One region of the Pseudomonas sp. PVC-5-1 genome, then DNA from elsewhere that is predicted to be linked to it. Evidence: riboswitches for the same ligand, from Rfam matches in the RefSeq annotation. Region 1 holds a riboswitch; each other region holds the start of a gene.
The links. Region 1 has a riboswitch for cobalamin ahead of cobW (cobalamin biosynthesis protein CobW). Riboswitches for the same ligand answer to the same signal wherever they lie in the genome.

Region 1 (10,507 bases):
GCTGGCCGTAGTGCAGGGCAGTGGAGCCTTCACTGATGTGCAGTACGTTGTCTTCGGTCAGGGTGCCCTTGTCCCACTCGCCATTGCGCCATACGGACAGGTAGCGTTTGTCGGTCTTGATGTAGTCGAAACCCAGCTTGTCCCAATTAATGCTTTCGTTGCTCATGACACCCTCATTGTCTTGCAAGTGCCCGATTGCTCGGGCTGCTGTTATATGCGCACCACGCCACCATAATACATCCGTGGCAGATCGGGAACGGCCAGTCACGAATTGATAGCCTGCAATGCATTTATTGCGGCTTCTACAGGTGCAGGTACTCGTCCAGCGCCAGCCGGTCGAGCAGTACCTGGTCGTGGGACACCACCACCAGCGCCCCGCGAAACTGCCCGATCATGTGTTCCAGTGCGGCCAGCGACGGCAGGTCCAGGTGGTTGCCGGGTTCGTCCAGCAGCAACAGGTCGAGCGGCCGTTCGCGGTACAGCACGGCGGCCAGTGCTGCCTTCATCCGTTCACCGCCGCTGAGCAGGCCGCTGGGCAGTTCGATGCGGGCCGCATCCAGGCCAAGTTGCGCCAGGCGGCTGCGCAAGTCGCCCTGGGCCAATGTCGGGTTTGCCTGGTGCAGGTGGTCGAGCACGCTGGTATGGCCTGGTAGTGCGCTGCAGTGCTGGTCAAGCAGGGCGGTTTCACCACTGAGGCGCAGGCTGTCGGGCGGTGCTGGCAACTCGCCGTTCATCAGCTTGAGCAGGGTGGACTTGCCACTGCCATTGGCGCCGACCAGACCCACCCGCTGGCCCAGGCACAAGCGCAGGTTCAATGGTTTGCGCGTGCCGCGGGGTAGGTGCAGCGCCTGCAAGGCCAGCACTTCGCGGCCCGGATGACGCTGCGGCGTGGGTGCATGCAGGGTAATGGCGCAGTCCTGCTCGACTTCGCGAGCGGCGTCACGCACTTTGCCCTGCAGCGCCTGCCGGGCGTCGCGATGGTCGCGGCACTGCTTGCCCGCAGTGGCCTGGCTGCGTTCCTGCTGGCGGTCGACCAGGATCTTGGCCTGGTTGGCGTGCCTGGCGTTGCGCCCGGCGCGGGCTTGATGACGTTCCAGGTCTTCGCGCTGGCGCTGCAGTTCGCGCGCCTGGCGTTGCTGCTCCTGTTTCAGCCGGGCAAGTTGCTGTTGGGCCAGCGCCGTCTGGCTGGCTTTCTGGGCCGAATAGAAGCTGTAGTTGCCGCCATAGGCCTGCAAGCCCAGGCTGGACAATTCGACGATGCGCGTCATGTGCGCGAGCAGGCTGCGATCATGGCTGATCACCAGCAAGCCCCGGTCCCAGGCTTCGATCATGCTCAGCAGTTGGGCGCGGGCGTTGCTGTCCAGGTGATTGCTCGGTTCGTCGAGGATCAGGTAGTCCGCTTCGCTGAGCCAGGCGCCGACCAGCGCCACGCGCATGGCCTGGCCACCGCTCAGGCTGTGGGCGGGCTGGTGCCAGTCGAGCTGGCCCAGGCCGTGGCGTTGCAGGTGCCCCTGCAATTGCTCGCGGATATCCCAGCGTTCGCCGACGGTGTCGAAGTCACTGGGTGCGACGCTGCCTTGCTCGATGCGCTCCAGCGCAGCGAGCACCGCGCCCACCTGGGCCAGGTCGGCGACCGTGGCGCTGTGCTCGATCACCTGCTGGTCCAGAAGATGGATGCGCCCAAGGCGCCGACACTGGCCGCTGCTTGGTTCGCGCTGGCCGGCAAGTACCTGCCCGAGCAGGCTCTTGCCCACACCGTTGCGCCCGACCAGGCCGGTGCGGCGTTGGTCGAAGGTTTCGCTGAGGTCGGTAAATAACAGCCTGCCGTCAGGCAAGGCCAAGGAGACGCTGTCCAGCGTCAGGATCGACGTGTTCGTCATGCACAACTCCACAAATGCCGCGACATCTCCGGAGCGAACCGGAGGCTGAAGACTGGCCGTCGAAGGGACGGCGGCATCAATGGCGCATTGGACGAACACCTCGTGACAGGGGAATGCGTAGCCTAACGGATAGAGGCATCGTTGTCGCGGAAAACAGATTCCGCGAGTGCGCCGCGTGCGCTGTAGGAGCGGCCTTGTGTCGCGATAGGGCTGCGAAGCAGCCCCAGCAATTTGTGCCACTATGCTGAAACCCTGGGGCTGCTTCGCAGCCCTATCGCGACACAAGGCCGCTCCTACAAGAGCCAGGGCCGCGCATGCCCCTGGTTCAGCGCCCCATCAAGCGCCTGGTCCAGTCGCCCCCGTGGCTCTGCTGGCAGGCCTCTTCACTGTCAAACCGCACATGCCAGGCCGGATGATCCAGCTGAATGCCGGCCTGCTCCAGCGCAAGGCCTGTCAGTGCCAGCATGCGCACCTTCGCGTCGCCCGCCACGGCGGCGGCCTTGTCGGCCTCTCGCTCGAACACCCAGGTAATACGCAGGCTGGCCGGAAAATTCTCGGGCGCGAGACGATGGGTAAGCCAGCTGAAACCGACGATCTCCGCCTTGGCGGTTTCGCAGGCTTCGGTCAGGCAAACCACCAGTTCACGCTCCAGGCGTGCCATATCGCGCTTGTTCAGGGGTTTCACCGGTGGGCCTCGCTGCTCAAAGCCACCACTGTAACGCAGTTGCGCCACTTGCTGTCGGCCAGCCCGACAGCAATGGTTGACCACCCGCCAGCCACTGCGTAGCCTTGCCACTTCGAGGTTCTTCGGCCAGGCCGAAGCTAAGACGGGAACGCGGTACAAGCCGCGGCTGCCCCCGCAACTGTAAGCACCGACAACGGATCGACACAGCCACTGCGCCCGCGCGCGGGAAGGCGTCATCCCGCCAGCCCGCTGCACCAGCGGGTACATGGAACGGTGCGAGCCAGGAGACCTGCCTCGTCACGTTTTCGACTTTCAACCGGGCGGGGTGATCCGGTGGCGAACAAGCCCGGCCGGCCTGGCCTGCGGCTGTCGTCCTGCATGCCCGCGCCAATCTGCCAAGGGCAATGCGACATGAAAACACTGGCCAAGCTCCCCGTCACCATCGTCACCGGCTTCCTCGGCTCGGGCAAGACTACCTTGCTGCGCCACATGCTCGACAACGCCCAGGGCCGCCGCATTGCGGTGATCGTCAACGAGTTCGGCGAACTGGGCATCGACGGCGAAATCCTCAAGCAGTGCAGCATCGGTTGCACCGAAGAAGAAGCCACCGGCCGCGTCTACGAGCTGGCCAACGGCTGCCTGTGCTGCACCGTGCAGGAAGAGTTCTTCCCGGTGATGCGCGAGCTGGTGGCACGCCGTGGCGACCTGGACCATATCCTCATCGAAACCAGCGGCCTGGCCCTGCCCAAACCGCTGGTGCAAGCCTTCCAGTGGCCGGAAATCCGCAATGCCTGCACCGTCGACGCGGTGATCACGGTGGTCGATAGCCCTGCGGTGGCCGCCGGCACCTTCGCCGCCTACCCGGACCAGGTCGATGCCCAGCGCAAGCTCGACCCCAACCTGGACCACGAGTCGCCGCTGCACGAACTGTTCGCCGACCAGCTGGCCAGCGCCGACCTGGTGGTGCTGAACAAGGCCGACCTGATCGACGCCGAAGGCCTGGCCAAGGTCCGCGCCGAGGTGGCTGAAGAACTGCCGCCGGCGGTCAAGGTGATCGAGGCCAGCAGCGGCAAGCTGCCGCTGGAGGTGCTGCTGGGCGTGGGCGCCGAGTCCGAGGCGCACATCGATGGCCGCCGTACCCACCACGATTCGCATCATGACGGCGATGACCATGACGATCATGACCACGACGCCTTCGACTCCATCTCCATCGACCTGCCCGAAGCCGACGAAAGCCTGCTGCTCGACGCCCTGACCCAGCTGGTGGTGGAATTCGGCATCCTGCGCGCCAAAGGCTTCGCTGCCATCCCGGGCAAGCCGATGCGCCTGCTGGTGCAAGGCGTGGGTACCCGTTTCGACAAGCACTTCGACCGCGCCTGGCGCGCCGACGAGCCGCGCATCACACGCCTGGTGCTGATTGGCCAGGACCTTGACGCCGCCCAGCTGGAAGCGCGCCTGCGCCAGGCACTGGGCGCCTGACGCATGCACCTGCTGCGGACCCAGCCCGGCGGCTTCGTGCCGGATGACAGCATTGCCGACCTCGGCCAGACGCCCGCCGAGCTGGTGATTCTCTGCAGCGGCGATTCGCACCTGGCATTGCTCGCCGATACCGCCGAGCAATTGCCCGAGGATTACCCCAGCCTGCGCCTGGCCAACCCGATGCAGGTACAGAACCATGCCTCGGTCGACCTGTACGTCGACCAGGTGCTGCGCCATGCCAAAGTCATCCTGGTGTCGCTGCACGGCGGCGTCGGCTACTGGCGCTATGGCGTCGAGCAGTTGGTCGAGTTGGCCGGCCGTGGCGTGCAGCTGATCCTGGTGCCGGGTGACGACCGCCCCGACCCGGAGCTGACCAGCCTGGGCAGTGTCAGCGGCGAGCAGGCCGAACGCCTTTGGCACTACTTGCGCCAGGGCGGCAAGGCCAACGCCATCAACCTGTTCAACTGCCTGGCCAGCCAGTGGCTGGGCCGCGACTATGCCTGGGACGAGCCGCAGCCGCTGCCGCGCACTGCCGTGTATCACCCGGCCAAGGGCAGCGCCACGCTGGAGGATTGGTACCCGCAGTGGCACCCCGAGCAGCCGGTGGCGCCACTGTTGTTCTACCGCTCGCACCTGCAGGCGGCCAATACCGCGTTCATCGATGTGTTCTGCCAGCGCCTGCAGGCCGCCGGGCTCAACCCGTTGCCGATCGCCGTGGCCAGCCTCAAGGAAAGCGCCTGCCTGGAGCAGGTCGAAGCCTGGCTGGACGAGGTGGGTGCCGAAGTGCTGGTCAACACCACCGGCTTTGCCCTGTCCAGCCCCGAACGCCCCAACCTGCGCCCGTTCCGTCGCGACATCCCGGTGCTGCAGGCCATCTGCGCGCAAGACAACCAGCCCGGCTGGGAAGCCAGCGAGCAGGGCCTGGGGGCGCGTGACCTGGCCATGCACATTGCCCTGCCCGAACTGGACGGGCGCATCATCACCCGCCCGGTCAGTTTCAAGGACATGGCCTGGCGCAGCGAACGCAGCCAGTCCGACGTGGTCTGCTACCGCGCCCACCCCGAGCGCATGGACTTTGTCGCCGAACTGGCCCGCCGTTGGGTCGAACTGGCGCGCCTGCCGAATGCGCAAAAGCGCGTGGCCCTGGTGCTGGCCAACTACCCGACCCGGGATGGCCGCATTGGCAACGGCGTTGGCCTGGACACGCCAGCGGCCGCGCTGAACATACTCAAGGCCCTGCAGGCCGAAGGCTATCCGCTGGCCGACTTGCCGGGCAGCGGCACGCAGCTGATCCATCAGTTGCTCGGTGGCGTGACCAACGACCTCGACCAGCTGGACCTGCGCCCGTGCGCGCAGAGCCTGAGCCTGGCCGACTACAAGGCCGCCTTCGAGCGCCTGCCAGAGGCAAACCGCCAGGCCGTGCTGGAACGCTGGGGGCCGCCGCAGCAGGACCCGATGTACCGCAGTGGCCGGCTGATGGTGGCCGGCCTGCGCTTTGGCTTGACCTTTGTCGGCATCCAGCCGGCGCGCGGTTACCAGGTGGACCCCAGCGCGGTGTACCACGACCCGGACCTGGTGCCACCGCACGGCTACCTGGCATTTCACTTCTGGTTGCGCCATGCCTTTGCCGCCGACGCGGTGATCCATGTCGGCAAGCACGGCAACCTCGAATGGCTGCCCGGCAAGGGCGTCGGGTTGTCGGCGCAGTGCTGGCCGGACGCCTTGCTCGGCCCGCTGCCGAACATCTATCCGTTCATCGTCAACGACCCGGGCGAGGGCGCCCAGGCCAAGCGCCGCACCCAGGCGGTGATCATCGACCACCTGATGCCGCCGCTGACCCGTGCCGAAACCTACGGCCCGTTGCGCCACCTGGAGCAATTGGCCGACGAGTTCTACGAAGCGCAGCTGCTCGACCCGCGGCGCGCTCGCGAGTTGCAGCGCGACATTCTCGAACTGGTCAAGGCCAATCACATTGACCGTGAACTGCAGCTGGAAGGCCAGCTGGACGATGCCGCCGTATGGCTGCCACGCCTGGATACCTACCTGTGCGACCTGAAGGAATCGCAGATTCGCGATGGCCTGCATGTGTTCGGCCAGTCCCCGGAAGGCCGGCTGCGGCTGGATACCTTGCTGGCGCTGTTACGGGTCGAGCGTGGCGACGGTCGCGGTGGCAATGCCAGCCTGTTACGGGCCCTGGCCAAGGCGCTGGTGCCAGGCTTCGATCCGCTCGATTGTGAACTTGGCCAGCCGTGGCAAGGGCCACGCCCGGAACAACTGCAGGCCATGAGCAGCGAGCCTTGGCGCACCTGTGGCGATACCCGCGAACGCCTCGAACTGTTGGCGCTGCAGTTGATCGACCAGGCGCTGTGCGGCACCGTGCATTTACCTGCCCAGAGCGAATGGCAGCCGGTGCACGATGTGGTACGGACGCTGCGAGAATCGGTGGCACCCAGCCTGGACGCCTGCGGCAGCGCCGAAATGGATGGCCTGCTGGCGGCGCTGGCCGGGCGTTTCGTGCCCGCCGGCCCCAGTGGCGCACCCAGTCGTGGTCGCCTGGACGTGCTGCCCACCGGTCGCAACTTCTATACCGTGGACGTGCGCAACCTGCCCACCACCACCGCCTGGCGCCTGGGCTTCGCCTCCGCCAACCTGATCCTGGAGCGCCATCTGCAGGACCACGGCGATCACCTGCGCCAACTCGGCCTTTCGGTGTGGGGCACGGCAACCATGCGTACCGGCGGTGATGATATCGCCCAGGCCATGGCGCTGATGGGCGTGAGACCGGTATGGGCCACCGGTAGCCAGCGGGTCGACGATTTCGAGATCCTGCCGCTCAGCCTGCTCGACCGCCCGCGGGTGGATGTGACCTTGCGCGTTTCCGGCTTTTTCCGTGATGCCTTCGGCAACCTCATCCGCCTGTTCGATGCCGCAGTGCAGGCGGTAGCCGCACTTGATGAACCCGAGGATCTCAACCCCCTGGCCGCCCGCGTGCGTAGCGAGCGTGCCGCGCTGCAGGCGCAGGGCGTGGACGCCGAGCGTGCCGCGCGCCAGGCTGGCTGGAGGGTGTTCGGTGCCAAGCCCGGGGCCTATGGCGCCGGGGTGCAGAACGCCATCGACGGGCGCCTGTGGCACAGCCGCGACGACCTGGCCGAGGTTTACCTCAACCACGGCGGCTATGCCTACGGCGCCAGCGACGACGGAACCCCGGCCCGAGCCCAGTTCGCCCAGCGCCTGGCCAAGGTGCAGGCGGTGCTGCAGAACCAGGACAACCACGAACACGACCTGCTCGATTCCAACGACTATTACCAGTTCCAGGGTGGCATGCTGGCGGCGTCGGAAACCTTGTCCGGTGCGGCAGTTGCCAGTTATCACGGCGACCATAGCCAGGCCGACCGGCCGCGCATCCGTACCCTCAAGGAAGAGCTGAACCGGGTTATCCGCGCCCGGGCGCTGAACCCGAAATGGATCGACGGGGCCAAGCGCCACGGCTACAAGGGCGCCTTCGAGATGGCGGCGACGGTCGACAACCTGTTCGCCTTCGACGCCACCACGCAACTGATCGACGACCATCATTACCAGGCGCTGGCCGATGCCTACGTGCTCGACCCGGCGACCCGCGACTTCATGCGCGAGCACAACCCCGAGGCCCTGCGCGACCTTACCGAGCGTTTGCTGGAGGCCCAGCAGCGCGGTCTGTGGCAGGCACCGGGCGACTACCGTGAAGCCCTCGAGGAACAACTGCTCGACGGCGAGGAACAGGCTTGAAATGAGTGAACCCGTGCAATTTCCACTGGCAGCCGTGGTCGGTGCCGATGACCTGAAACTGGCGCTGTGCCTGACCGCAATCGACCCGAAGATCGGCGGCGTGCTGATCGAGGGGCCACGTGGCATGGCCAAGAGTACCCTGGCCCGTGGCTTGGCCGACCTGCTCGGTGAGGGGCCGTTCGTGACCCTGCCACTGGGCGCCAGCGAAGAGCGGTTGGTCGGCACCCTCGACCTGGATGCCGCACTGGGGCAGGGCAAGGCGCAGTTCTCCCCAGGGGTACTGGCCCAGGCCGATGGTGGCGTGCTGTACGTCGATGAGGTGAACCTGCTGCCCGACACCCTCGTCGACCTGTTGCTCGATGTGGCGGCCAGTGGCACCAACCGTATCGAGCGCGACGGCATCTCGCACCGGCACAGTGCCCGCTTCGTACTGATCGGCACCATGAATCCGGAGGAGGGCGAACTGCGCCCGCAGTTGCTCGACCGCTTTGGCCTCAATGTGGCCCTGGAAGGCTTGCCCGAACCTGAGGCGCGCCAACAGATCATTCGCCGCCGTCTGGCCTTCGACAGCGACCCGCAGGCCTTTTGCGCGCAATGGGCCGAGGCCCAGGCGCAATTGCGCGAGCGCTGCCAGGCGGCGCGTCAGGCCCTGGCCGGCATTGCCCTGGACGACCAGGCGCTGACCTGGATCACCGAACGCTGCTATGCCGCCGGGGTCGACGGGCTGCGCGCCGATCTGGTCTGGCTGCGCGCCGCACGCGCCCACTGTGCGTGGCGTGGTAGTGAGGCCATCGAGGAGGCCGATGTCGATGCAGTGGCCGAGTTCGCCTTGCGCCATCGCCGCCGCGTTTCGCCCCAGGCCAACCCGCCTGCGGCGCCGCAGCAGCCTGAACAGCAACGCGGTCGACAAGACGCGGGCAACCCTGGCGAACAGGGCGGGCAGGGCGACTGGGGCGCCATGCCGGCGCAGCCTGTGGCCAGCGGCGCGCGCCGCGAGGTGCCGAACTGGGCAAAAAAGCCCTGAGCATCCCCCAGTCACCTGCCAAAGGGGCGGATGCCAAAGCAGGCGCAGGTAAGCAATACGGTGCCAGCCGAGGCCGGGCGCGCAGTGCTGCGGCCGGGCGGGTGGCCTGGCTGCCGACCCTGCTCAAGGGCCGGCCACGCCAGCGTCAGGACCTGTGCTGGCAGCAACGCCAGGCCAGGCCCGCAGAACTGTGGCTGGTAATCGTCGATGCTTCGGCCTCGACCCGTCGCCACCAGGCGTTGGCGCAAACCAAAGGGCTGCTGGCGGCGCTGTTCGACCAAGCCTACCGCCAACGTGCCCGGTTGGCCCTGCTTACCGCCAGCGGGCGCTCACCTCAGTGGCAGCGCCACGGCCTGAAGGCCTCGGCCGCCTTGCAACCGTGGCTGCAAGCCTTGGGAGCTGGTGGTGGCACGCCGTTGATCGCTGCGCTGGAGCAGGCTCGGCACTGGTTGCAGGGTCGGCAACGGGCCCACCCCGAAGAAGCGTTACGCTGCCTGGTGTTCACCGACGGTCGCCTGCAACACTGGAATACCGTGCAACCGATGCCGTGCGCCACTCTGTTGGTGGACATGGAACTGGCGCCGGTGCGCCTGGGGCGTGCGCAGCGCCTGGCGCAGCAACTTCAGGCGGATTACCAGCACCTGCAACAGTTCAGGTTGGTGGATTGAAAAAGCACCGGTGCGACACTATGCCGCAATAAGAAAAAGTTGCCAGAACAGCAACCCGGAAGTTGTACAAGTGCGTGGCGACGCACGCACTTGGTTTGCCGGCCGATATTATTTCGGCATTGACCACGGTTGCAGGTCGTAACCTTTTTCGCACAGTTCGGCGCGCACTTCCTCGATCAGGCTGGCCCACTGGGCCGGGTCGGAATAGATGCGCGAAGACACTTGCTTGCTGCCGATGCGGGTGCTGGTCCGGTCGATCACTGCCAGGCTCAGTTCACCAGTACCGTTGGGTGCATCCCAGGCTACGCACTGGAAAGGTTCGAAGGCGTGGTCGGCAATCAGCAGTGCTTCGTTGACACGGAGCGGGGCATTCATGGTTCGGTCTCTCTATGGTCCCAAACATCCAGTTAAAGTCCGCGTTGCTTCGAAGTCGCCTCGGTTATCGCGAAGTGCAGCGCGGGGTTATGTGTACTGATGCTCGTTGTCCGGGGGCGAGTCACACATTGGTTGTAAAAAAATTTGCCAAGGTCGAATCCGTTCTTGCCCATGCCGCCATGTGATGTCGATAAAGTGCGAAAATTCCCGTCACGCATTGTAAAAAATGATTCGGCAGACAGACGGTACTGGGAACCGTCAACTTAGTTGCTACTGTTAATCGGGCGCCACAACTTACTGTTTTATTTCAAAAAACTGAAAACTGGCGCCAAGGATTGGTCATGCAGCAGCCTGCCGCCCAACGCCGTTTGCTCATCGTCGACCCCTGCGATGACTGCCATCGTTTGTTACCCGGATTGCGCAGCGCAGGCTGGGATGTGCACAGCTGCATGCTCGGCGCCGCGTTGGATCATCCCTGCGATGTGGGCCTGTTGCGCTTGCAGGCGTCGCACCTGAGGCGCCCGGACGGGGTCAAGGACTTGATCAAACGCAGCAACACCGAATGGATTGCCGTGCTCAGCGCCGAACAACTGCGCATGCCGGCCGTCGGCGATTTTGTTTGTGAATGGTT
Region 2 (10,507 bases), 550 kb from region 1:
GAATGACGAGATCCAGTCCGGGCGCGATGTCAGCAAGGCAGTGAACATCAAGACCGAAGCCTTCAAGAGCGCCTGGGGCCCGATGGGCATGGTGGTGGAAGGCAAGTCGTACTGGTTCCGCCTGCCGGCCAAGCGCCACACGGTCAACTCCGAGTTCGACATCAAGCAGATCAGCAGCCTGCCGCAGGTGGATATCGCCTATGGCTATGGCAACGTCACCGACACCGCCTACAAGGCACTGGCACAGAATGGCGCCAAGGCCCTGATCCATGCCGGTACCGGCAACGGGTCGGTGTCGTCGCGGGTGGTGCCGGCGCTGCAGGAGCTGCGCAAGAACGGCGTGCAGATCATTCGCTCGTCGCACGTCAACCAGGGTGGCTTCGTGCTGCGCAACGCCGAGCAGCCGGATGACAAGAACGACTGGGTCGTGGCCCATGACCTGAACCCACAGAAAGCGCGGATTCTGGCGATGGTAGCGATGACCAGGACCCAGGACAGCAAGGAGCTGCAGCGCATCTTCTGGGAGTACTGATCGCCAGCCGCCCCCTGAAATGCAAACAGCCCCGCTGCCCAGGCGGGGCGTTTGCTGTCTGACTGTTGCGAAATTACTTACAGTGAAATACTGTATGCGCATACAGCAAAAACAAGGAAACACTTGTGTCCAGCACCGCCTCCGCCACCCCAAGCAGCTATGAACAACTGGGTATGCGCATTCAGAAAATCATCAACAGCCCCACTGCCCAGCGCAGCCGTGCGGCGTTGATTTTCCGTCTGGAGCAGGAAACCCCGGAAGATTGGGAAACCCTGCTAGAGGAAATCGCCGAAAACGATAACGTCACCCTCGCCCACCGCGACGATGGCGGCGTGCAGATTTTCTGGACGGTACCGAAGGAAGACTGACTGCATTCAGCCTCAAGCCAAGGCCTGCAGGTAGGCGCTGGCTTCGCGGTAACGCGCCAGCCGCGCCAGGTCGGTGGGGCTTGGGCACGGGATGCGCGAAAGGTCGCTGTTGTCGGCCAGATCGGCCAGCTTGACGGTGCGCGCCAGCGGGTCACCGCCCAGGCGCACCACGAAGTCCTGGTAGGCCTCGCCCTCACGGCGGCTGAGCGCCAGCAAGGCGGCAAGGATTTTCAGCGCGAAACCCTCGCGCGCCAGGTCGGACAGGGTCAGCGGGGTGTCTTCGATCACATCGTGCAGCACCGCGACAATCCGTTGTTCGGTTGTGGAAACCCGCATCATCACACGTAGCGGGTGGAGGATATAAGCGGCCCCACCCTTGTCGTATTGCCCTTCATGCGCCCTGGCGGCCACGGCAATGGCCCGCTCCAGTGTAGACATGAGGCCCTCCCCGTTCGGCTTCTTCCTGACAAGCATAGCCAAAACTGTGCGGACAATGTCTAGCGCGCGTGTGACTGCTCGAAACCCGGAAGCTGGCGCACGCCCTGTAGGAGCGGCCTTGCGTCGCGACGGGCTGCAAAGCAGCCCCAAAGAATCTGCTGTGATGCCGAAATCCCGGGACTGCTTCGCAGCCCGTCGCGACACAAGGCCGCTCCTACAGCCCCCACTCACACAGAGTTTTCAGCGCGCTGCGCCGTGCTGGATCACCACCGAATCGGTACCCAGCTTGGCCATCACCTCGGCCTTGCGCGCTTCGGCTTCCTCACGGGTGGGGAACGGCCCCATCAGCACCACCGGCTTGCCGTCGCGGTACTCCACCGAGGACGGGATGCCCTTTTCGATCAGGCGTGCGGTCATGTCGCTGAGCGCGCCCATGTTTGCACCCTGGATCACTTCCACATCCCAGCCTTGCGGGGCCGGCTGGCCAGCCAGGGCCTCGGCGCGGCGCTGCAGCTCGGCGCCGCCGCACATCTCGCGGATGCGCAGGTTGTTGCCGCTGTCGTCGACGATGATTTCGTACTGGCCATCGCGCTTGATGGCCACGTAGCTGCGGTAGGCCTCGTACTGCCCGGCATCATCCTTGCCACGGACCTGGCCGCAGATGGTGCCCTGGGTGTCGATCCGCACGTTGCCGAACTTGGCGGTCTTGGGGTTGTGCAGGTGTTCGGCCACCTGTTTGTGCACGCCTTCGACCTCGTTCTCACAGCCCGCCAGGGCGAGCACTGCCATTACCACAGCCAGTTTGCGCACGCGTGTACCTCCAGATTCGAAGGGGCGGATTCTAGCACGCCGGGCAATGCCCCGAACCGCGACCAAACGTTACACGCTTCTTCATGCGCACAGCAAAAAGGGCGATCATTGCTGATCGCCCTTTTTCGATTTGGTAGGCACAATTGGACTCGAACCAACGACCCCCACCATGTCAAGGTGGTGCTCTAACCAACTGAGCTATGTGCCTGTCGTGTGGTGCGCATATTAGTGATCAAATGCGTACCTGTAAAGCGTTTTTTTCAGAAAAATCAAAAACTTTGCGAGTTCGTGCATAAGGGCCTGCTGTGCAGCACCAGGCCGCGAGAACCCAATGAAAAAAGGGGTGACCCTTGCGGATCACCCCTTCTTCGATTTGGTAGGCACAATTGGACTCGAACCAACGACCCCCACCATGTCAAGGTGGTGCTCTAACCAACTGAGCTATGTGCCTGTCGTGTGGTGCGCATTCTACCCATTCCAAAAACCCTGTCAACACTTTTTTTCGCGCTAACCTACTGAATCTTAAACTCTTTATAGAAAAGTGCGCTGGCGGGGACCGAGTAAAGGATTTTCAACGGACGACTAGCGGGTGTTTATTATTATTGATAGCATCGGTACATTCGTTAAAAATATAAAACACGAGGTTCCTGCAGCATGGCTAACACCCCCTACCCCCAGTCCTACTACGCCGCCTCGGCCAACCCGGTGCCGCCACGTCCGGCGCTGCAGGGTGAGGTGGAAACCGATGTGTGCATCATCGGCGCCGGCTACACCGGCCTGTCCAGCGCCCTGTTCCTGCTGGAGAACGGCTTCAAGGTGAGCATCGTCGAAGCAGCCAAGGTCGGCTTCGGCGCATCGGGCCGCAACGGCGGCCAGATCGTCAACAGCTACAGCCGCGACATCGACGTCATCGAGCGCACCGTCGGCCCCAAGCAGGCTCAGCTGCTGGGCCACATGGCCTTCGAAGGCGGGCGCATCATTCGTGAGCGCGTGGCCAAGTACAACATCCAGTGCGACCTGAAGGACGGTGGCGTGTTCGCTGCCCTCACCAGCAAGCAGATGGGCCACCTGGAGTCGCAAAAGCGCCTGTGGGAACGCTTCGGTCACAACCAGCTGGAGCTGATGGACCAGAAGCGCATCCGCGAAGTGGTCGCCTGCGACAACTATGTGGGCGGCATGCTGGACATGAGCGGCGGCCACATCCACCCGCTGAACCTGGCCCTGGGCGAAGCCGCTGCGGTCGAGTCGCTGGGCGGCATCATCTATGAGCAAACCCCGGCCGTACGCATCGAGCGCAGCGCCAACCCGGTGGTGCACACCCCGCAGGGCAAGGTCCGCGCCAAGTTCATCATCGTCGCCGGCAACGCCTACCTGGGCAACCTGGTGCCGGAGCTGGCCAGCAAGTCCATGCCATGCGGCACCCAGGTGATCACCACCGAACCGCTGGGCGACGAGCTGGCGCGCACCCTGCTGCCGCAGGACTACTGCGTCGAGGATTGCAACTACCTGCTCGACTACTACCGCCTGACCAGCGACAAGCGCCTGATCTTCGGTGGTGGCGTGGTGTACGGCGCGCGTGACCCGGCCAACATCGAGGCGATCATCCGTCCGAAGATGCTCAAGGCCTTCCCGCAACTGAAGAACGTGAAGATCGACTACGCCTGGACCGGCAACTTCCTGCTGACCCTGTCGCGTCTGCCACAGGTTGGCCGTATCGGCGACAATATCTACTACTCCCAGGGCTGCTCGGGTCACGGCGTGACCTACACCCACCTGGCGGGCAAGGTGCTGGCCGAGGCCATGCGTGGCCAGGCCGAGCGTTTCGACGCCTTCGCCGGGCTGCCGCACTACCCGTTCCCGGGTGGCCAGATGCTGCGCGTGCCGTTCAGCGCCATTGGCGCCTGGTACTACAGCCTGCGCGATCGCCTGGGCTTCTGATGTAGGCAGGCTTGGCCTCTTCGCGGGCACGCCCGCTCCCACAGGATTTGTGCTGGTTGCACGGTCCCTGTGGGAGCGGGGGTGCCCGCGAAAGGGCCGGTACAGACAAAGCTATTTGTTCAGGCTACTCACAGCCTGCTTCGCCGCAATCTCCTGCCCCGCCCGGGCCAGTTCATCGGCAGCCTGCAACCAGCGCTGGCGGTCCACCTGGGCTGGCAGCTGCCGAGGTGGCTGCACCAGCACCGCCCAGCTCCCAAGCTTCGCCCACGCCGAGGCAAAGTCATCGAACGCCATCAACTGCCGCCGGTGCATGCCCGAACGCAACAGCACCCGCTGCTTGTAGCGGTCGTAGCCGATCAGCACGGCGTAGCGTGGCTCGCTCCACCAGGCCGAACCATCCTCGTAACGCAGCAGCACCGGGTTGCCCGCCGCCACCTGGGTCAACAGCGCGTCCAGCTGCTTGTCCAGCGGATACACCACCATGCCGTAGTCGCGCGCCACCCGGGGGATGCCGGTGTCCAGGGCCTCGGCGCCCTGCGGCAGGTTCAGCGGCTTGTCCAGCAGCCCCGGCGTGATCGGAGCCCCCTGTTGCGACAGCACCGCCGCCAATGCCATGGCCCCGCTGTGGTTGGCGTTGCCACGGTAGAACGGCACGCTGCTGATTTCGACCCGCTGCGGCAGGCCCTTGAGGTTGCCGGAGGGTGCGCTGGCGCAACCGGCCAGGCTGGCTGCAACCAGGCAGGCAGCCAGCAGCCGACGAGGGATGGTCTTGAAGGAAGGTTGCTGCATGGACACTCGCTTGCTCCAACGCCGGGCAGGCAGCGCCCGGCTCTGGCCACCGATCATAGGTCGGACAGCGGCGCGGGTATAGTCCGACACCGCTTAGGAGCAAATCGGACCAAGCAATAGACCTTTGGTCAATGGAACGTCACAGGCGAAAGACTAGACTAAAGCAGTGTCTGGAAGGCCAGCGTCGGCGACCGAGCGCGGCCCGTAGAGATGGAGGCACAGATGAGCCTGACCATGGCAATCCTCATGCTGGTTGGCATGTGGCTGAGCGTTGCAGCCGCCATGCTATGGGGTGTACTGCGTATCGTGCGGCGTCATTCCCACCACCACCTGCCACCGCAGGCCCCCGCCAAGCCACAGCCTGTGCGCCGGTCGCGGCGGCATGCCGGGGTGCACTGACTAAAGATTTTCCCTACCCCCATTCGCGGGCTTGCCCGCTCCCACTGGGGCCGCGTAGCTATCTGGCTGACGCGGCACCTGTGGGAGCGGGCAAGCCCGCGAACGGGGCGCGAGCGCCCCGCATTTTTTACATCAACCTTCAGCCGCCTCACGCTTCAACCGTGCCCGACGGGCCAGGATGTTGAGGATCTCGATCGCCGTCGAGAAGGCCATGGCCGCGTACACATACCCCTTCGGTACATGGGCGCCGAAACCTTCGGCGATCAGCGTCATGCCGATCATGATCAGGAAGCCCAGGGCCAGCATCACCACGGTCGGGTTGTCGTTGATGAAGTTGGCCAACGGGTCGGCGGCCACCATCATGACGATCACGGCAGTGATAACGGCAATGATCATGATAGGCAGGTGCTCGGTCATGCCCACGGCGGTGATGATGCTGTCGACCGAGAAGACGATGTCCAGCAGCAGGATCTGGAAGATCGCCGCGGCAAAGCCCAGGGTAACCGTCGACGACACCTTGGCTTCTTCCTTGGCCCCGTGCGGGTCGACGTTCTCGTGGATTTCCTTGGTCGCCTTCCACAGCAGGAACAGGCCACCGGCAATCAGGATCACGTCCTTCCAGGAGAAGGCATTGCCGAATACTTCAAACACCGGGTCCGTCAGCTGGACGATCCAGGCCACCGTGCTGAGCAAGGCCAGGCGCATGACCAGGGCCATGCTGATACCGATACGGCGCGCCTTGGAGCGGTACTCCACCGGCAGCTTGTTGGTCAGGATGGAGATGAAAATCAGGTTGTCGATGCCCAGCACGACTTCCATGGCCACCAGCGTAGCCAGGGCAACCCAGGCGGTAGGGCTAGCGACGAGTTCCAGCAAGTATTCCATTGTTCAAATCCTGCAGCAGCGGTTGGGGGTCAGATTTCCTGGGTGTCTTCTTTCTTGTCGGCGTCCTTGGGCTTTTGCCCTTCGCTGCCGATGGCCTCGCTCAACGCCTGCTGTGCGGCCTTGTTGGTGTCGTCGATGGCCTGCTTGGCCGACTGCGCGGCCTGGTCGAGCATCTGCTGGGCGGATTTCTCGGCCTGCTCGCAACCGGCCAGGGTGAACAGGGCCAAGGCCAGCACCAGCGGCGTGCCGATGGATTTTAGTTGCAGCATGGGTTCCTCGCTTTTCATGTTCCGGCGGCGCACACGGCGCCTGATGGAGTCGCATTCTAAAGAGCGCAACACATCCGGAAAATTCGTATTTTCAGCGGTTATACTTCGGTTTTTACGAATCCGGAACGATACCGATGCTCAACTATCGGCAGTTGCACTACTTCTGGGCCGTGGCCAAGACCGGCAGCATCGCCCGCGCCAGCGAACAGTTGAACCTGACCCCGCAAACCATCAGCGGTCAGATCAGCCTGTTCGAGCAGACCTATGGCCTGGAGCTGTTCCAGCGCGTGGGGCGCCAGCTGGAACTGACCGAAACCGGGCGCCAGACGCTGATCTATGCCGAGCAGATGTTCCAGCTGGGAAGCGAGCTGGAGGCCATGCTGCGGGCCGGCCCGCAGGAGCAGATCCTGTTCCGCGTGGGCGTGGCGGACGTGGTACCCAAGTCCATCGTCTACCGCCTGCTGGCACCGACCATGGAGCTGGACGACGTGCTGCGTATCAACTGCCGCGAAGACAAGCTCGAACGGCTGCTGGCCGACCTGGCGATCCAGCGCCTGGACCTGGTGATTTCCGACAGCCCCATGCCCAGCCACCTGGACATCAAGGGTTATAGCCAGAAATTGGGCGAGTGTGGGTTGAGCTTCTTCGCCACCCCGGCGCTGGCACACCGCCTGGAAGGCCCCTTCCCCGCCTGCCTGCAGGATGCGCCATTGCTTATCCCCGGGCAGGAGACCGTGGTACGCAGCCGCCTGCTGCGCTGGCTGGGTGAGCAGCAGGTGCAGCCACGCATCGTGGGCGAGTTCGATGACAGTGCCTTGATGCAGGCATTCGGGCAGTCGGGCAGCGGCATCTTCGTCGCGCCCAGCGTGATCGCCGAGGAGGTGTGCCGCCAATATGGCGTGGAGCTGATCGGGCAGACCGAGGCGGTGCATGAGTCGTTCTATGCCATTTCGGTGGAGCGCAAGGTCAAGCACCCGGGAATCGTGGCGATTACCGAGGGGGCACGACGAGAGTTGTTTCACTGGTAACAGGCAGAATTGACGCCCCCGCGTTTCAATGGTCATATGCCCGCCAGTTTCAGGTGCCCTGCGCCGCCGCGCGCAGGGTGAAACGGGAAGCCGGTGCGTCGTGTTGCCCACGACAAGTCCGGCGCTGCCCCCGCAACGGTAAGCGAGCGAACCCTTCGAGATACCACTGTGCACTTGCATGGGAAGGTGAAGGTTTCATGCCCCTCGCAAGCCCGGAGACCGGCCTGGAGCTTCACTTGGCAACCCGCGGTGGGCGGGCGCAGGCCGGTATCCGTGCGTGCGCCTGCGTGCACGGTGCGCCTTTGCGTGTTTTCCACCGGGATCCATTCATTCCTGCAGTAGTGGAACGACATGTCCCGTATCTTCAAGCTTCACCCCTTGGCGGCCTGCCTGGCCGTTTCCCTGCCGGCCCTGGCCGATGACCTCGAGCGACAACCACTGGCCCTGCCCTCCACGGCCATCACCGACACGCTCGACAGCCACGCCATCGACCTGGCCACCCCGACCCAGGCTGGCTCGCGCCTGGGCCTCAGCGCCCTGGAGACACCGGCCAGCACCAGCAGCATCAGCGCCGAGCAGATCCAGCAGCGCAACAACCTCACTGTGCAGGACGCGGTGACCCGCTCACCGGGCATCAGCTACATCGGCTCCCCGGGCGACGGCGGCACGGGCCTGTCCGCCCGCGGTTTTACCGGGCACGGCTCGGTGATGACTTTGTTCGACGGCGCACGCCTGTACACCGGTGCCGGCACCCAGACGTTCCCGGTCGACCCGTGGATGGTCGAGCGCATCGATGTCATTCGCGGCCCGGCTTCGGTGCTGTATGGCGAAGGCGCCACCGGGGCGGTGGTCAACGTGATCCCGAAAAAGCCGTTTGCCGGCGAGGTACGCAACCACCTGCGCCTGGGCTACGGTTCGTGGGACCGCCAGCAGCTCGGCCTGGACAGCGGCGGCAGCCTCGGTGAGCGCCTGAGCTACCGCCTGGCCCTGAACCAGCAAACCGGTAACGGTTGGGTCGACCGCACCCCGTCACGCAGCCTGGCGCTGAGCGCCGCGCTGCGCTTCGATGCCAGCGACGACCTCAGCTTCACCCTCGCTCACGACCGTGGCGATGCGCAGCCTGCCAACTACTACGGCACCCCGCTGATCGACGGCCACTACCGCAGCAGCCTGCGCAAGAAGAACTACAACGTGCAGGACGACGTGCAGCATTACGTCGATGAATGGACACGCCTGAATACCGACTGGACGTTGAACGATCACCTCAGCGCCAGCAACCAGCTGTACTACATCAAGAGCCGCCGTCACTGGCGCAATGCCGAGGAGTACAGCTGGGATGCCGGGCGCCAGCAGCTGCTGCGCGGCAGCTATCTGCAGATCAAGCACAACCAGGAACAGTTCGGCGACCGACAGGCCTTCACCCTCGACCACAGGCTGTTTGGCCTGGCCAGCAAGACCGTGGTCGGCGCCGAGTACAACAAGGTCCGCTTCAACGTTGACAGCAACGCGCCCTACAACGATGTGGGCGGTGACTACGTCGACCCGTGGCAGCCACAACCGGGTTGGTTCCACAGCGCCTCGCCGCTGCGCCCGCAAACGCTGTCCACCACCCACACCTTTGCCCTGTTTGCCGAAAACCGCCTGCAGTTGAGCGATCGCCTGTCGCTGGTCACCGGCGTGCGCCGCGACCAGAACCACATCGACCAGGAAAAACTGACCACCGACAGCCGCAGCGACCGCAGCCTGCAAGGCGGCAACTGGCGTGCCGGGCTGGTGCTCGCGGTCAGCGACGACCTGTCGCTGTATGGCCAGTACTCCACCAGCGAGGATGGGGTCGACAACCTCATCAGCCTCAGCGCCAACCAGATGCACTACGACCTGACCGAGGCCAGGCAGACCGAAGTGGGCCTGAAGCAGCGCTTCTGGGAAGGGCGTGGCGAATGGACATTGGCGGCCTACCACATCGTCAAGAAGAAGCTGCTGGTGGATGACCCGGTCACCCACGAGAAGCAGCAGGCTGGCCAGCAGACGTCCGACGGCCTGGAGGCAACCCTGGAACTGGCGCTGGCGCACCAGTGGCAGGTGTCGGCCAACGCGGCGATCGTGCGCGCAAGGTACGACGACTTCGACGAAATCGTCGGCGGCATGGCGCAGGACCGTGCGGGCAATCGCCCGGCCAATGTCCCGCGCCGTACCGCCAACCTGTGGCTGAGCAAAGGCTTCGGCCAGCGGCTGAAGGCCGGCATTGGCGCGCGTTATGTGGACGAGCGCTACGCCAATACCGCCAACACCCAGAGCGCCCCCGGCTACACCGTGGTGGATGCCGACATCGGCTGGCAGGTGTTGCCGGATGTGCGGCTGGGGTTGCAGTTGAACAACCTGTTCGACCGTGAGTATGTGCAGTCGGCGTTCAGTGGCCAGCAGTGGCTGATGGGGATGCCACGGTCGTACTTTGCGACGGTGGATTACAGCTTCTGACCTGCACTGCCTGCACCGGCCTCTTCGCGGGCTTGCCCGCTCCCACAGGTACTGCACAGATTTCAGAATGGGTGAACTTCCTGTGGGAGCGGGCAAGCCCGCGAAAGGGCCGGTACAGGCCCCACAAAAACAGTTACCAACTCACCACCATTTAGTTATAAGATAACGTTTCAGTTGACATCCATTCCTATCAGCGACCTCCCATGACAAGCGCCAGTGCCACCCCCACCCTGCTCACCCAGCGCCTGCAGAGCATCGACGCCCTGCGCGGCCTGGTAATCCTGTTCATGCTCCTGGACCACGTCCGCGAAACCTTCTTCCTGCACCGCCAGGTCAGTGACCCGATGGCCATTGATACCACCGAGCCCACGCTGTTCTTCAGCCGCACCCTGGCCCACCTGTGCGCGCCGGTGTTCGTCTTGCTGACCGGCCTGTCGGCCTGGCTGTACGGCGAGAAACACCAGGGCCGCGGCGATGTCTCGGCGTTCCTGTTCAAGCGCGGGCTGTTCCTGGTGGTGCTGGAGTTCACCCTGGTCAACTTCGCCTGGACCTTCCAGCTGCCGCCCAGCGTCA
Region 3 (10,507 bases), 1.4 Mb from region 1:
AGAGCAAGAGCAAGAGCAAGAGCAAGAGCAAGAGCAAGAGCAAGAGCAAGAGCAAGAGCAAGAGCAAGAGCAAGAGCAAAAATCGTCAGAAACCGCAGTCGTGTAATACCAGTAATCGGAACTGGCTCCTCATGAAGGCTGGGCGTGGGGCACCTGCGGTGGCTCGCTTCACTACGACAGGAGACTTAAATAGGGCTCTGTGGGAGCGGGCGCGCCCGCGAACACCGGCGCAGCCGGTGCCAGCCACCGCGCTGGATTCTTCGCGGGCACGCCCGCTCTCACAACGGCCAAGTCGCGCTTGCGAAACGAGTTCCGGTCCCGGCCCGAGCCGAAGTTGCTTCAAGCCTGCTTGAGCAACAACGCCACCCCCGGGAAATACTGCCCCAGTTCGTTGTGCAACTTGCGATAGGCATACGGGAAGTACCAGGCGATGGCACAGGCGGTATGTTTCTGCAGATCGTCGACCAGGTCCTGCAGTTCCTCGGGGCTGGCATGCTGGCCAGCCTTCCACGGGCTGATGAACAGTGCACCAGCTTTCAACTGGCTGGGGTAGGCCACCTGGCGCGCCAGGGCAGTGGTCTGCTGCAGGGCGTCGGCCATGTCCAGCCGAGCGATTCTTGGCCAGCGCTGACTGACACTGAGGTACAGCGCTTCATCGGCACTGCTGATCGACAGGTCGCAGCGCCCTTCGTGTTCACCTTCGTCGCGCTGCTTCTTGCCGGCAAACTGCTGCAGCGCCGCCAGTTCGGCTTGCCAGGCCGCTGCGGCAAGCAGCCCCGTATTGGCGGCAGCGCCATGCCAGTAAGGTGCTTCGGCATCGCCAGCAAACTGGTTGAAGCGGTCAATACAGTCGCCCCAGCGCTCCAGCACCGGAGCAAGAAACTCCAGGCGCGGGTTGTTGATGATCTGGCCTCGCATGCTGCGCTCTCCTGTTGTAGTTGTGATCGCGTTCAGCTGAAAATGATGGCTATGTGATATCACTGTATTCAGTGTGGCACAACAAGGTGAATTGGCCATTACCCAGGCGGAGCCTGTTCGGCTGCAAAGCGGCCCGCTTCGATTGACGCTCCCGGTCCAACCCTCTAACCTTCGCGCGTGTTTCAGGTGCCCTGCCAGCCCCGACTGGGCAGGGTGAAACTGGGAAGCCGGTGGGTGCCAGCATGGCGCGATTCCGGCGCTGCCCCCGCAACGGTAGGTGAGTCGCGGCCGCGCAGGGCCACTGGGTGCCAGCACCCGGGAAGGCGCGCAGGCCTGGGCCAAGGCCCGCTCACAAGCCCGGAGACCGGCCTGATACTGCCAACGGCATCACGGAGGGTGATGCGCGGTGCACCGTTGCCTACGGCCACGGCCCCTGCGCGTTCTCCGTCTGCCCGCCTTTTATCTGTCGCCGCGCGTTGCCGCGGGCGCCAGCCAGCGGAGAACCCTGATGAGCGAAGCCACCGAACGCGACGAACGCCACCTGGCGCGCATGCAGCGCAAGAAGGCGATCATCGACGAACGCATCGCCAATTCCCCCAACGAATGCGGCCTGCTGCTGGTACTGACCGGCAATGGCAAGGGCAAGAGCAGCTCGGCCTTCGGTATGCTCGCGCGCGCACTGGGCCATGGCATGCAATGCGGTGTGGTGCAGTTCATCAAAGGCCGCAACAGCACCGGCGAAGAGCTGTTCTTCCGCCGTTTCCCCGAGCAGGTGCGCTACCACGTGATGGGCGAGGGCTTTACCTGGGAAACCCAGGATCGCCAGCGCGACATCGCCGCCGCCGAAGCCGCCTGGGCCGTTTCGCGCCAGTTGCTGCAAGACCCTGCCGTGCAGTTCGTGGTGCTCGATGAACTGAACATCGCCCTCAAGCACGGCTACCTCGACCTTGACCAGGTGCTGTCCGACATCCAGGCCCGCCCACCGATGCAGCATGTGATCGTCACTGGCCGTGCCGCGAAACCCGAGATGATCGAGCTGGCCGACACCGTGACCGAAATGGGCATGCTCAAGCACGCGTTCCAGGCCGGTATCCGTGCACAGAAGGGCGTGGAACTGTGAGCCAGTCGCGCCATTGCCCTGCGGTACTGATCGCGGCACCGGCCTCTGGTCAGGGCAAGACCACCGTCACCGCCGCCCTGGCCCGCCTGCACCGCAACCTTGGGCGCAAGGTGCGGGTGTTCAAGTGCGGCCCCGACTTTCTCGACCCGATGATCCTTGAGCGGGCCAGCGGCGCGCCGGTGTACCAGCTCGACCTGTGGATGATCGGCGCCGAGGAAAGCCGCCGCCTACTGTGGGAGGCAGCCGGCGAGGCCGACCTGATCCTGATCGAAGGGGTGATGGGGCTGTTCGACGGCACGCCGTCCAGCGCCGACCTGGCGCGTCACTTCGGCGTGCCGGTACTGGCGGTGATAGATGGCACGGCCATGGCCCAGACCTTTGGCGCCCTGGCCCTGGGCCTGGCACGCTACCAGGCGGACCTGCCGTTTGCCGGTGTGTTGGCCAACCGGGTGGGCAGCCTGCGCCACGCGCAACTGCTGGAAGGTAGCCTGACCGAAGGCCTGCGCTGGTATGGCGGCTTGTCCCGCGAGCGCGGTATAGAGCTACCCAGCCGCCACCTGGGGCTGGTCCAGGCCAGCGAGCTGAACGACCTGGACGCTCGTCTGGATGCCGCTGCCGAAGCGCTTGGCGCCAGTTGCGATGCCGCCTTGCCGCCGCCAGTGACCTTTGCCGAACCCGAGCCGCAAGCCAGTGTCGCCTCGTTGACCGGTGTGCGCATTGGCGTGGCGCGGGACGAGGCCTTTGCCTTCACCTATGGCGCCAACCTCGACCTGCTGCGCAACCTGGGCGCGCAGCTGGAGTTTTTCTCGCCGCTGCATGACCGCGAACTACCAGCAGTGGACAGCCTGTATCTGCCGGGCGGTTATCCCGAACTGCACCACCACGCCCTGGCTGCCAACGCGCCGATGAGCGAGGCGATCCGTGCCCATCACGCCCAGGGCAAACCGTTGCTGGCAGAGTGCGGCGGCATGCTGTACCTGCTCGATGCCCTGACCGACGTGGCCGGCGAGCGTGCCGAGCTGCTCGGCCTGCTGCCGGGCGAAGCGACCATGCAGAAGCGCCTGGCTGCCTTGGCCCTGCAGGCGGTGGAACTGCCGGAAGGCACCCTGCGCGGTCACACCTATCACCATTCGTTGACCAGTACCGTACTGGAGCCGATCGCACGTGGTCTGAGCCCCAACGGCGGGCGCGGCAACGAAGCGGTGTACCGCCTGGGTCGGCTGACGGCTTCCTACGTGCACTTCTATTTTCCCTCCAACCCTGATGCGGCGGCGGCGCTGTTGCGACCATGAGCGAACACGCCTACAGCGACGCCGAGCGCGCCGCGATCTATCGGGCCATCGGCGAACGCCGTGACATGCGCCATTTCGCCGGTGGCGAGGTAGCCCCCGAACTGCTGGGCCGCCTGTTGGCTGCCGCGCACCAAGCGCCGAGTGTCGGGCTGATGCAGCCCTGGCGTTTCATCCGCATCACCCGGCGCGATTTGCGTGCGCGCATCCAGGCGTTGGTGGAAGCAGAGCGGGTGCGTACCGCCGAAGCCTTGGGCGAACGCTCCGACGCCTTCATGAAACTGAAGGTGGAAGGCATCAATGACTGCGCCGAGCTGCTGGTGGCCGCCCTGATGGACAACCGCGAGCCGCATATCTTCGGCCGCCGCACCCTGCCGGAAATGGACCTGGCCTCGCTGGCCTGCGCCATCCAGAACCTTTGGCTGGCAGCCCGTGGCGAAGGCCTTGGCATGGGTTGGGTGTCGCTGTTCGACCCGCAGGCGCTGGCGGCGCTGCTGGGTATGCCGACCGGGGCCAAGCCGGTCGCGGTGCTGTGCCTGGGGCCGGTGACCGAGTTCTACCCGGCACCAATGCTGGTGCTGGAAAACTGGGCCGAGGAACGGCCCTTGAGTGAAATGCTCTTTGAGAACCAATGGGGAGAGCGCCAATGAGCGTGGCTTTGCTGACCGTGGCCGGGGTGGCCCTGGATGCCTTGCTGGGCGAACCGCAGCGGCGCCATCCGCTGGTAGCCTTCGGCAACATGGCCAGTAACCTGGAGCGCCGCCTGAATGCCGGTGGGCGCGGCTGGCGCAGTCACGGGGTGAGCGCATGGTTCCTGGCTGTGGTGCCGCTTACCCTGGTGGCACTGATCCTGTCCTGGCTGCCGTACATCGGCTGGCTGGTCGACGTGCTGGCGCTGTACTGCGCCGTCGGGCTGCGCAGCCTGGGTGAACACGTGTTACCAGTGGCCAGTGCCTTGCGCCAGGGTGACCTGCAAGAAGCGCGGCGCCGTGTGGGCTACCTGGTCAGCCGCGAAACCCGCGAACTTGACGAGCCTGCGGTGGCCCGGGCGGCCACCGAATCGGTGCTGGAAAATGGCAGCGATGCGGTATTCGCCGCGCTGTTCTGGTTCGTGGTCGCCGGCGCGCCTGGCGTGGTGCTGTACCGCCTGAGCAACACCTTGGACGCCATGTGGGGCTACCGCAATGAGCGCTTCGAACGCTTCGGCTGGTGTGCGGCGCGTGTCGATGATGTGCTCAACTATATTCCCGCCAGGCTGGTGGCGTTGACCTACGCGCTGCTGGGCAAGACCCGCCTGGCCCTGGCCTGCTGGCGCAAGCAGGGCCCGCTGTGGGACAGCCCCAATGCCGGGCCGGTGATGGCCGCCGGTGCTGGTGCGTTAGGGGTGGAACTCGGTGGCCCGGCGGTGTACCACGGCGAGCTGCATGAGCGGCCACGCCTGGGTGATGGGCCAATGGCCGACGCCGACGCCATCGAGCGCGGCTGGGGCCTGGTGCAGCGCGGCGTATGGCTGTGGCTGCTGGTGATCTGCCTGGGGGCCTATATCAATGCTTGAACACGGAGGCCGCCTGCTGCGGGCGGTACGGCAATACGGCATCGCCCGCGAGCAGTGGCTCGACCTGTCCAGCGGCATTGCGCCATGGCCTTTCCCGATTCCACCGATCCCCATGGAGGCCTGGGCCCGCCTGCCGGAGACCGAGGACGGCCTGGAGGACGCCGCGCGTGAGTATTACGGCGCCCGCCAATTGCTGGCGGTGGCCGGTTCCCAGGCCGCGATCCAGGCCTTGCCGCTGTTGCGCGCAGCCGGCCGGGTAGGGGTGTTGACGCCATGCTATGCCGAGCATCCATACGCCTGGCAACGGGCGGGGCACCAGTTGCTGGAGCTGGACGAAGCGCAGGTCGAGGCGACGCTCGACAGCCTCGACGTACTGGTGCTGGTGAACCCCAACAACCCTACCGGCCGCCGGGTGCCGCGTGAACGCCTGCTGGATTGGCACGCACGCCTGGCCGCCCGCGGTGGCTGGCTGCTGGTCGACGAAGCGTTCATGGACAACACCCCGGCAGAAAGCGTGGTCGATTGTGCCGAGCGCCCGGGGCTGATCGTGCTGCGCTCGTTCGGCAAGTTCTTCGGCCTGGCCGGCGTGCGCCTGGGGTTCGTTGCCGCCGAACGCAGCCTGCTGCTGCGCCTGGCCGAGTTGCTCGGCCCGTGGACTGTCAATGGCCCGACCCGGGTGCTGGCCCAGGCCAGCCTGGCCGACCACGCCGCCCAGCGTGTGCAGGTCGAACGCTGCGCTGCTGCCAGCCAGCGGCTGGCTATGCTGTTGCGCAGCGTCGGTCTGGCGCCCAACGGTGGTTGCGATCTGTTCCAGTACGTGCGCAGCGAGCACGCTGCGCAACTGCATGACTTTCTCGCCCGCCGCGGCATCCTGGTGCGGCTGTTCGAGCAGCCGCAGGCGATACGCCTGGGGCTGCCAGCCTGTGCGGCGGACGAACAGCGCCTGGCGCAAGCCCTGGCGGCCTATCAGAAGGAAACGGCATGACCACCCTCATGGTGCAAGGCACCACCTCCGACGCCGGCAAGAGCACGCTGGTGACCGCACTGTGCCGCTGGCTGTTGCGCCAGGGCGTCGGCGTGGTGCCGTTCAAGCCGCAGAACATGGCGCTGAACAGCGCGGTGACCGCCGATGGCGGTGAAATCGGCCGGGCCCAGGCGGTGCAGGCCCAGGCCTGCCGGCTGCAACCGCATACCGACATGAACCCGGTGCTGCTCAAGCCCAACAGCGACACCGGCGCCCAGGTGATCATCCATGGCCGTGCCGTCACCAGCATGAACGCGGTGGCCTACCACGACTACAAGGCTATCGCCATGCAGGCGGTGCTGGCTTCGCACCAGCGTCTGAGTGCTGCCTGGCCGGTGGTCATGGTCGAAGGCGCGGGCTCGCCGGCGGAGATCAACCTGCGTGCCGGTGACATTGCCAACATGGGTTTTGCCGAAGCGGTGGACTGCCCGGTGATCCTGGTTGCCGACATCAATCGTGGTGGTGTTTTCGCCCATCTGGTCGGCACCCTGGAACTGCTGTCGCCCAGTGAGCAGGCGCGGGTAAAGGGCTTTGTCATAAACCGCTTCCGCGGCGACATCGCCCTGCTGCAGCCGGGGCTGGACTGGCTGGAACAGCGCACCGGCAAACCGGTACTGGGCGTGCTGCCGTATGTTAACGACCTGCATCTGGAAGCCGAAGACGGCATCGACGCACGCCAGGGGGCAAAGGCCGAGCGCGTGCTCAAGGTGATCGTCCCGGTGCTGCCGCGTATCAGCAACCACACCGACTTCGACCCACTGCGCCTGCACCCCCAGGTGGACCTGCAGTTCATCGGCGCGGGCCAGCCGATCCCGGCCGCCGACCTGATCATTCTGCCGGGCTCCAAGAGTGTGCGCGGCGACCTGGCGCAACTGCGTGAGCGCGGTTGGGACAAGGCCATCGACCGGCACCTGCGCTATGGCGGCAAGCTGATCGGGATCTGCGGTGGCCTGCAGATGCTGGGCCGCGAAGTGCATGACCCGCTTGGTCTCGAAGGGGCCGCTGGCTCCAGCCCGGGGCTTGGCCTGCTCGATTATGCGACGGTGCTCGAAGCCGAGAAGCAACTGCGCAACGTTGCCGGCACGCTGAACCTGGAAGCAGTCCCGGTTGCCGGTTATGAAATTCATGCCGGCGTCACCACGGGGCCTGCCCTGGAGCAGCCAGCCGTGCAACTTGCCGATGGCCGTTGCGATGGTGCTGTCAGCGCTGATGGCCAGATACTTGCCACCTACCTGCACGGCCTGTTTGAAGGCAGCCAGTCGTGCGCGGCGCTGCTGCGCTGGGCTGGGCTGGATGATGTGCAGGCCGTCGATTACCAGGCTCTGCGCGAACGTGATATAGAGCGCCTGGCCGACCTGGTGGAAAAGCACCTGGACACCGCGCGCCTGCGCCAGCTCTGTGGGGTGGCCTGACATGCTCAACCTGATCCTCGGCGGCGCCCGCTCGGGCAAGAGCCGCCTGGCCGAACAGCTGGCCAGCGCCAGTGGCCTGCCGGTGACCTACATCGCCACCAGCCAGCCGCTGGATGGTGAAATGAACGAACGCGTGCTGCTGCATCGCCAGCGTCGCCCTGATGACTGGGGGTTGATCGAGGAACCCCTGGCCCTGGCCGCGGTACTGCGCGCCGAAGCGGCCGAAGGGCGCTGCCTGCTGGTGGATTGCCTGACCCTGTGGCTGACCAACCTGCTGATGCTCGAAGACGACCAGCGCCTGGCCGAGGAGCGTGATGCGCTACTGGCCTGCCTGGAACAGTTGCCGGGCACGGTCATCCTGGTCAGTAACGAAACCGGCCTGGGCGTCGTGCCCATGGGCGAGCTGACTCGTCGCTATGTCGACCTGGCCGGCTGGCTGCACCAGGCCGTGGCCGAACGCTGTCAGCGCGTGGTGCTGACTGTGGCCGGCCTGCCCCTAATGCTCAAAGGACCTGCACTATGACCCAAGCCTGGTGGCGTGACGCCTGCCAACCTCTCGACAACGCCGCCATGGACCAGGCCCGCGCCCGTCAGCAACAGCTGACCAAACCTGCCGGTTCGCTAGGCCAACTGGAAGGATTGGCCATTCAGCTGGCCGGCCTGCAGGGGTGTGAACGGCCGACCTTGGATAACGCCGCAATCAGCATTTTTGCCGGTGACCACGGCGTGGTCGAGGAAGGCATCTCGGCCTACCCGCAAGCGGTGACCGGGCAGATGCTGCGCAACTTCGTCGGTGGTGGCGCGGCAATCAGCGTGCTGGCGCGCCAGCTGCAGGCGAGTCTGGAAGTGGTCGACCTGGGCACCATCGACCCCCACCTGGAACTGCCTGGCGTGCGCCACCTGCGCCTTGGCGCCGGTACCGCCAACTTCGCCCGCCAGCCGGCGATGACCGAGGGCCAGCTGCAGGCCGCCCTGCAGGCCGGTCGCGATAGTGCCCTGCGCGCCGCCGAACAGGGCGCGCAGCTGTTCATCGGGGGCGAGATGGGTATTGGCAACACCACGGCTGCCGCTGCCCTGGCCAGCGTGTTGCTCGGCTGCCCGCCGGCTGAATTGAGTGGCCCGGGTACCGGCCTGGACCACGCCGGGGTGCGGCACAAGGCCGAGGTCATCGAGCGTGCGTTGAGCCTGCATGGCCTTAGCGCCAACGATCCATTGCAGGCACTGGGCTGTGTCGGTGGTTTCGAGATCGCGGCCTTGGCCGGTGCCTACATTGGCTGCGCGCAGGCGGGTATCGCGGTACTGGTGGACGGCTTCATCTGCAGTGTCGCCGCGCTGCTGGCGGTGCGTCTCAACCCGCAGTGTCGGGCCTGGCTGGTGTTTGCCCACCAAGGCGCAGAGCCTGGGCACAAAGCCTTGCTCGACGCCTTGCAGGCCGAGCCGTTGCTGGCCCTGGGCCTGCGCCTGGGCGAGGGCAGTGGTGCTGCCCTGGCTGTGCCGCTGTTGCGCCTGGCCTGTGCGTTGCACGGGCAGATGGCGACCTTTGCCGAGGCTGCGGTGGCGGACCGCCCGGCATGATCCTCGACCTGCTGCGCCATGGCGAAACCGAACAGGGCGGCCTGCGTGGCAGCCTTGATGATGCCTTGACCGACAAGGGCTGGGCGCAGATGCGTGAAGCCGTGGCCGAAGCCGGCCCGTGGGAGGTGCTGGTCAGTTCGCCGCTGCAGCGCTGTGCGCGTTTTGCCGAGGAACTGGGCGAGCGGCTGAACCTGCCTGTGCAGCGCGAAGCGGCATTGCAGGAGCTGCATTTTGGCGACTGGGAGGGCCGTAGTGCGGCGCAGATCATGGAAGACCAGGCGGACGCGCTGGGGCGCTTCTGGGCGGACCCTTACGCGTTTACGCCACCTAATGGCGAGCCAGTCGAGGCGTTCGCCGAGCGAGTGCTGGCCGCTGTCGAGCGCCTGGGTCGCCAGCATGCTGGCAAGCGCGTGCTGCTGGTCACCCATGGCGGTGTGATGCGGCTGCTGCTGGCACGTGCCCGTGGTCTGCCAAGGGCGCAGTTGCTGCAGGTCGAAGTCGGCCACGCTGCGCTCATGCGATTGGTGCCGGGTGACGACGGCCAGTTGGTCGAGGGGCGCTGAGATGTTGCCATTGTGGATTGCCTTGCAGTTTCTCAGCAGCCTGCCGGTGAGTCTGCCGGGCATGCCGGCGCCGCGCGAGGTTGGGCGCTCGCTGCTCTGCTACCCGCTGGTCGGGTTGCTGTTCGGCCTGTTGCTGTGGCTGGCCAGCTACCTGCTGCAGGGCACGCCTGCGCCGCTGCACGCGGCCATGCTGCTCACGTTGTGGGTGTTGCTCAGTGGCGCCTTGCACCTGGATGGCCTGGCGGACAGCGCCGACGCTTGGCTTGGCGGTTTCGGTGACCGCGAACGCACCTTGCTGATCATGAAGGACCCACGTAGCGGGCCGATTGCCGTGGTCACCCTGGTGCTGGTGCTGTTGCTGAAGTTCTGCGCTTTGTGGGTGCTGGTCGAGCAGGGCATTGGCGCACAGTTGCTACTGGCACCGTTGATCGGGCGGGCGGCGATGCTCGGGCTGTTCCTGAGTACGCCATATGTACGGCAGGGCGGTTTGGGGCAGGCGCTGGCCGAGCACCTGCCCCGGCATGCGGCCGGCTGGGTGCTGCTGGGCTGTGTGCTTTTCTGTCTGGTCCTGGGCGGGTGGATCGTGGTGCTGGCGTTGGCGGTGTTTGCCTGGTTGCGGCACCTGATGTGCCGGCGCCTGGGCGGGACTACCGGCGATACCGCTGGTGCAATGCTGGAGTTGCTCGAACTGGCCGTGGTGCTGGGGTTGGCGTTGGGCCTCTGAGCCTTGCTCTGGGCCCTGTAGGAGCGGCCTTGTGTCGCGAAAGGGCTGCAAAGCAGCCCCACAATTTCAGCGTTAGTGCATAAATTGCCGGGGCTGCTTTGCAGCCCTTTCGCGACACAAGGCCGCTCCTACAAATGACCGCGCAATCAGATGTGTCTGTAGGGCGTTTCTGAGCCTAACGTGTCGGTAAATTCCTGAAAAAACTCAGCAAGAACCGGCATCTTTTCACTGGCGTATGCTTGCCCCTCCCGCAAACTGTCGAGGAGTGTCGGCACCATGCGTCATGTCATTCTTGCTGCGTTTTTGTTGGCCATGGGGCCTGCCGCC

Region 2: it holds a riboswitch for cobalamin, as region 1 does, so the genes downstream of both, AC2T3R_RS09605 (TonB-dependent receptor) here and cobW (cobalamin biosynthesis protein CobW) in region 1, are expected to answer to the same signal.
Region 3: it holds a riboswitch for cobalamin, as region 1 does, so the genes downstream of both, cobO (cob(I)yrinic acid a,c-diamide adenosyltransferase) here and cobW (cobalamin biosynthesis protein CobW) in region 1, are expected to answer to the same signal.

The regions. Positions count from the first base shown of each region.
Region 1 is NZ_CM172024.1:2,664,676-2,675,182, forward strand. Features, by position in the region: gene AC2T3R_RS12070 (branched-chain amino acid aminotransferase) at 1-166, opposite strand, end outside; gene AC2T3R_RS12075 (ATP-binding cassette domain-containing protein) at 303-1,880, opposite strand; gene AC2T3R_RS12080 (hypothetical protein) at 2,206-2,565, opposite strand; cobalamin riboswitch at 2,664-2,876, shown strand; gene cobW (cobalamin biosynthesis protein CobW) at 2,977-4,044, shown strand; gene cobN (cobaltochelatase subunit CobN) at 4,048-7,809, shown strand; gene AC2T3R_RS12095 (magnesium chelatase ATPase subunit I) at 7,811-8,833, shown strand; gene AC2T3R_RS12100 (vWA domain-containing protein) at 8,935-9,501, shown strand; gene AC2T3R_RS12105 (hypothetical protein) at 9,610-9,876, opposite strand; gene AC2T3R_RS12110 (sigma-54 dependent transcriptional regulator) at 10,218-10,507, shown strand, end outside.
Region 2 is NZ_CM172024.1:2,112,137-2,122,643, reverse strand. Features, by position in the region: gene AC2T3R_RS09665 (asparaginase) at 1-532, shown strand, start outside; gene AC2T3R_RS09660 (DUF1654 domain-containing protein) at 658-900, shown strand; gene AC2T3R_RS09655 (HD domain-containing protein) at 913-1,338, opposite strand; gene AC2T3R_RS09650 (SPOR domain-containing protein) at 1,579-2,148, opposite strand; tRNA gene AC2T3R_RS09645 (tRNA-Val) at 2,280-2,356, opposite strand; tRNA gene AC2T3R_RS09640 (tRNA-Val) at 2,523-2,599, opposite strand; gene AC2T3R_RS09635 (NAD(P)/FAD-dependent oxidoreductase) at 2,803-4,086, shown strand; gene AC2T3R_RS09630 (peptidase C39 family protein) at 4,198-4,932, opposite strand; gene AC2T3R_RS09625 (hypothetical protein) at 5,098-5,274, shown strand; gene AC2T3R_RS09620 (TerC family protein) at 5,407-6,159, opposite strand; gene AC2T3R_RS09615 (hypothetical protein) at 6,189-6,428, opposite strand; gene nhaR (transcriptional activator NhaR) at 6,563-7,456, shown strand; cobalamin riboswitch at 7,491-7,698, shown strand; gene AC2T3R_RS09605 (TonB-dependent receptor) at 7,808-9,934, shown strand; gene AC2T3R_RS09600 (acetyltransferase domain-containing protein) at 10,138-10,507, shown strand, end outside.
Region 3 is NZ_CM172024.1:1,312,015-1,322,521, forward strand. Features, by position in the region: gene AC2T3R_RS06045 (hypothetical protein) at 1-353, shown strand, start outside; gene AC2T3R_RS06050 (hypothetical protein) at 340-918, opposite strand; cobalamin riboswitch at 1,086-1,305, shown strand; gene cobO (cob(I)yrinic acid a,c-diamide adenosyltransferase) at 1,427-2,038, shown strand; gene AC2T3R_RS06060 (cobyrinic acid a,c-diamide synthase CobB) at 2,035-3,330, shown strand; gene bluB (5,6-dimethylbenzimidazole synthase) at 3,327-3,977, shown strand; gene cbiB (adenosylcobinamide-phosphate synthase CbiB) at 3,974-4,882, shown strand; gene cobD (threonine-phosphate decarboxylase CobD) at 4,875-5,867, shown strand; gene AC2T3R_RS06080 (cobyric acid synthase) at 5,864-7,318, shown strand; gene cobU (bifunctional adenosylcobinamide kinase/adenosylcobinamide-phosphate guanylyltransferase) at 7,320-7,841, shown strand; gene cobT (nicotinate-nucleotide--dimethylbenzimidazole phosphoribosyltransferase) at 7,838-8,893, shown strand; gene AC2T3R_RS06095 (histidine phosphatase family protein) at 8,890-9,456, shown strand; gene AC2T3R_RS06100 (adenosylcobinamide-GDP ribazoletransferase) at 9,458-10,180, shown strand.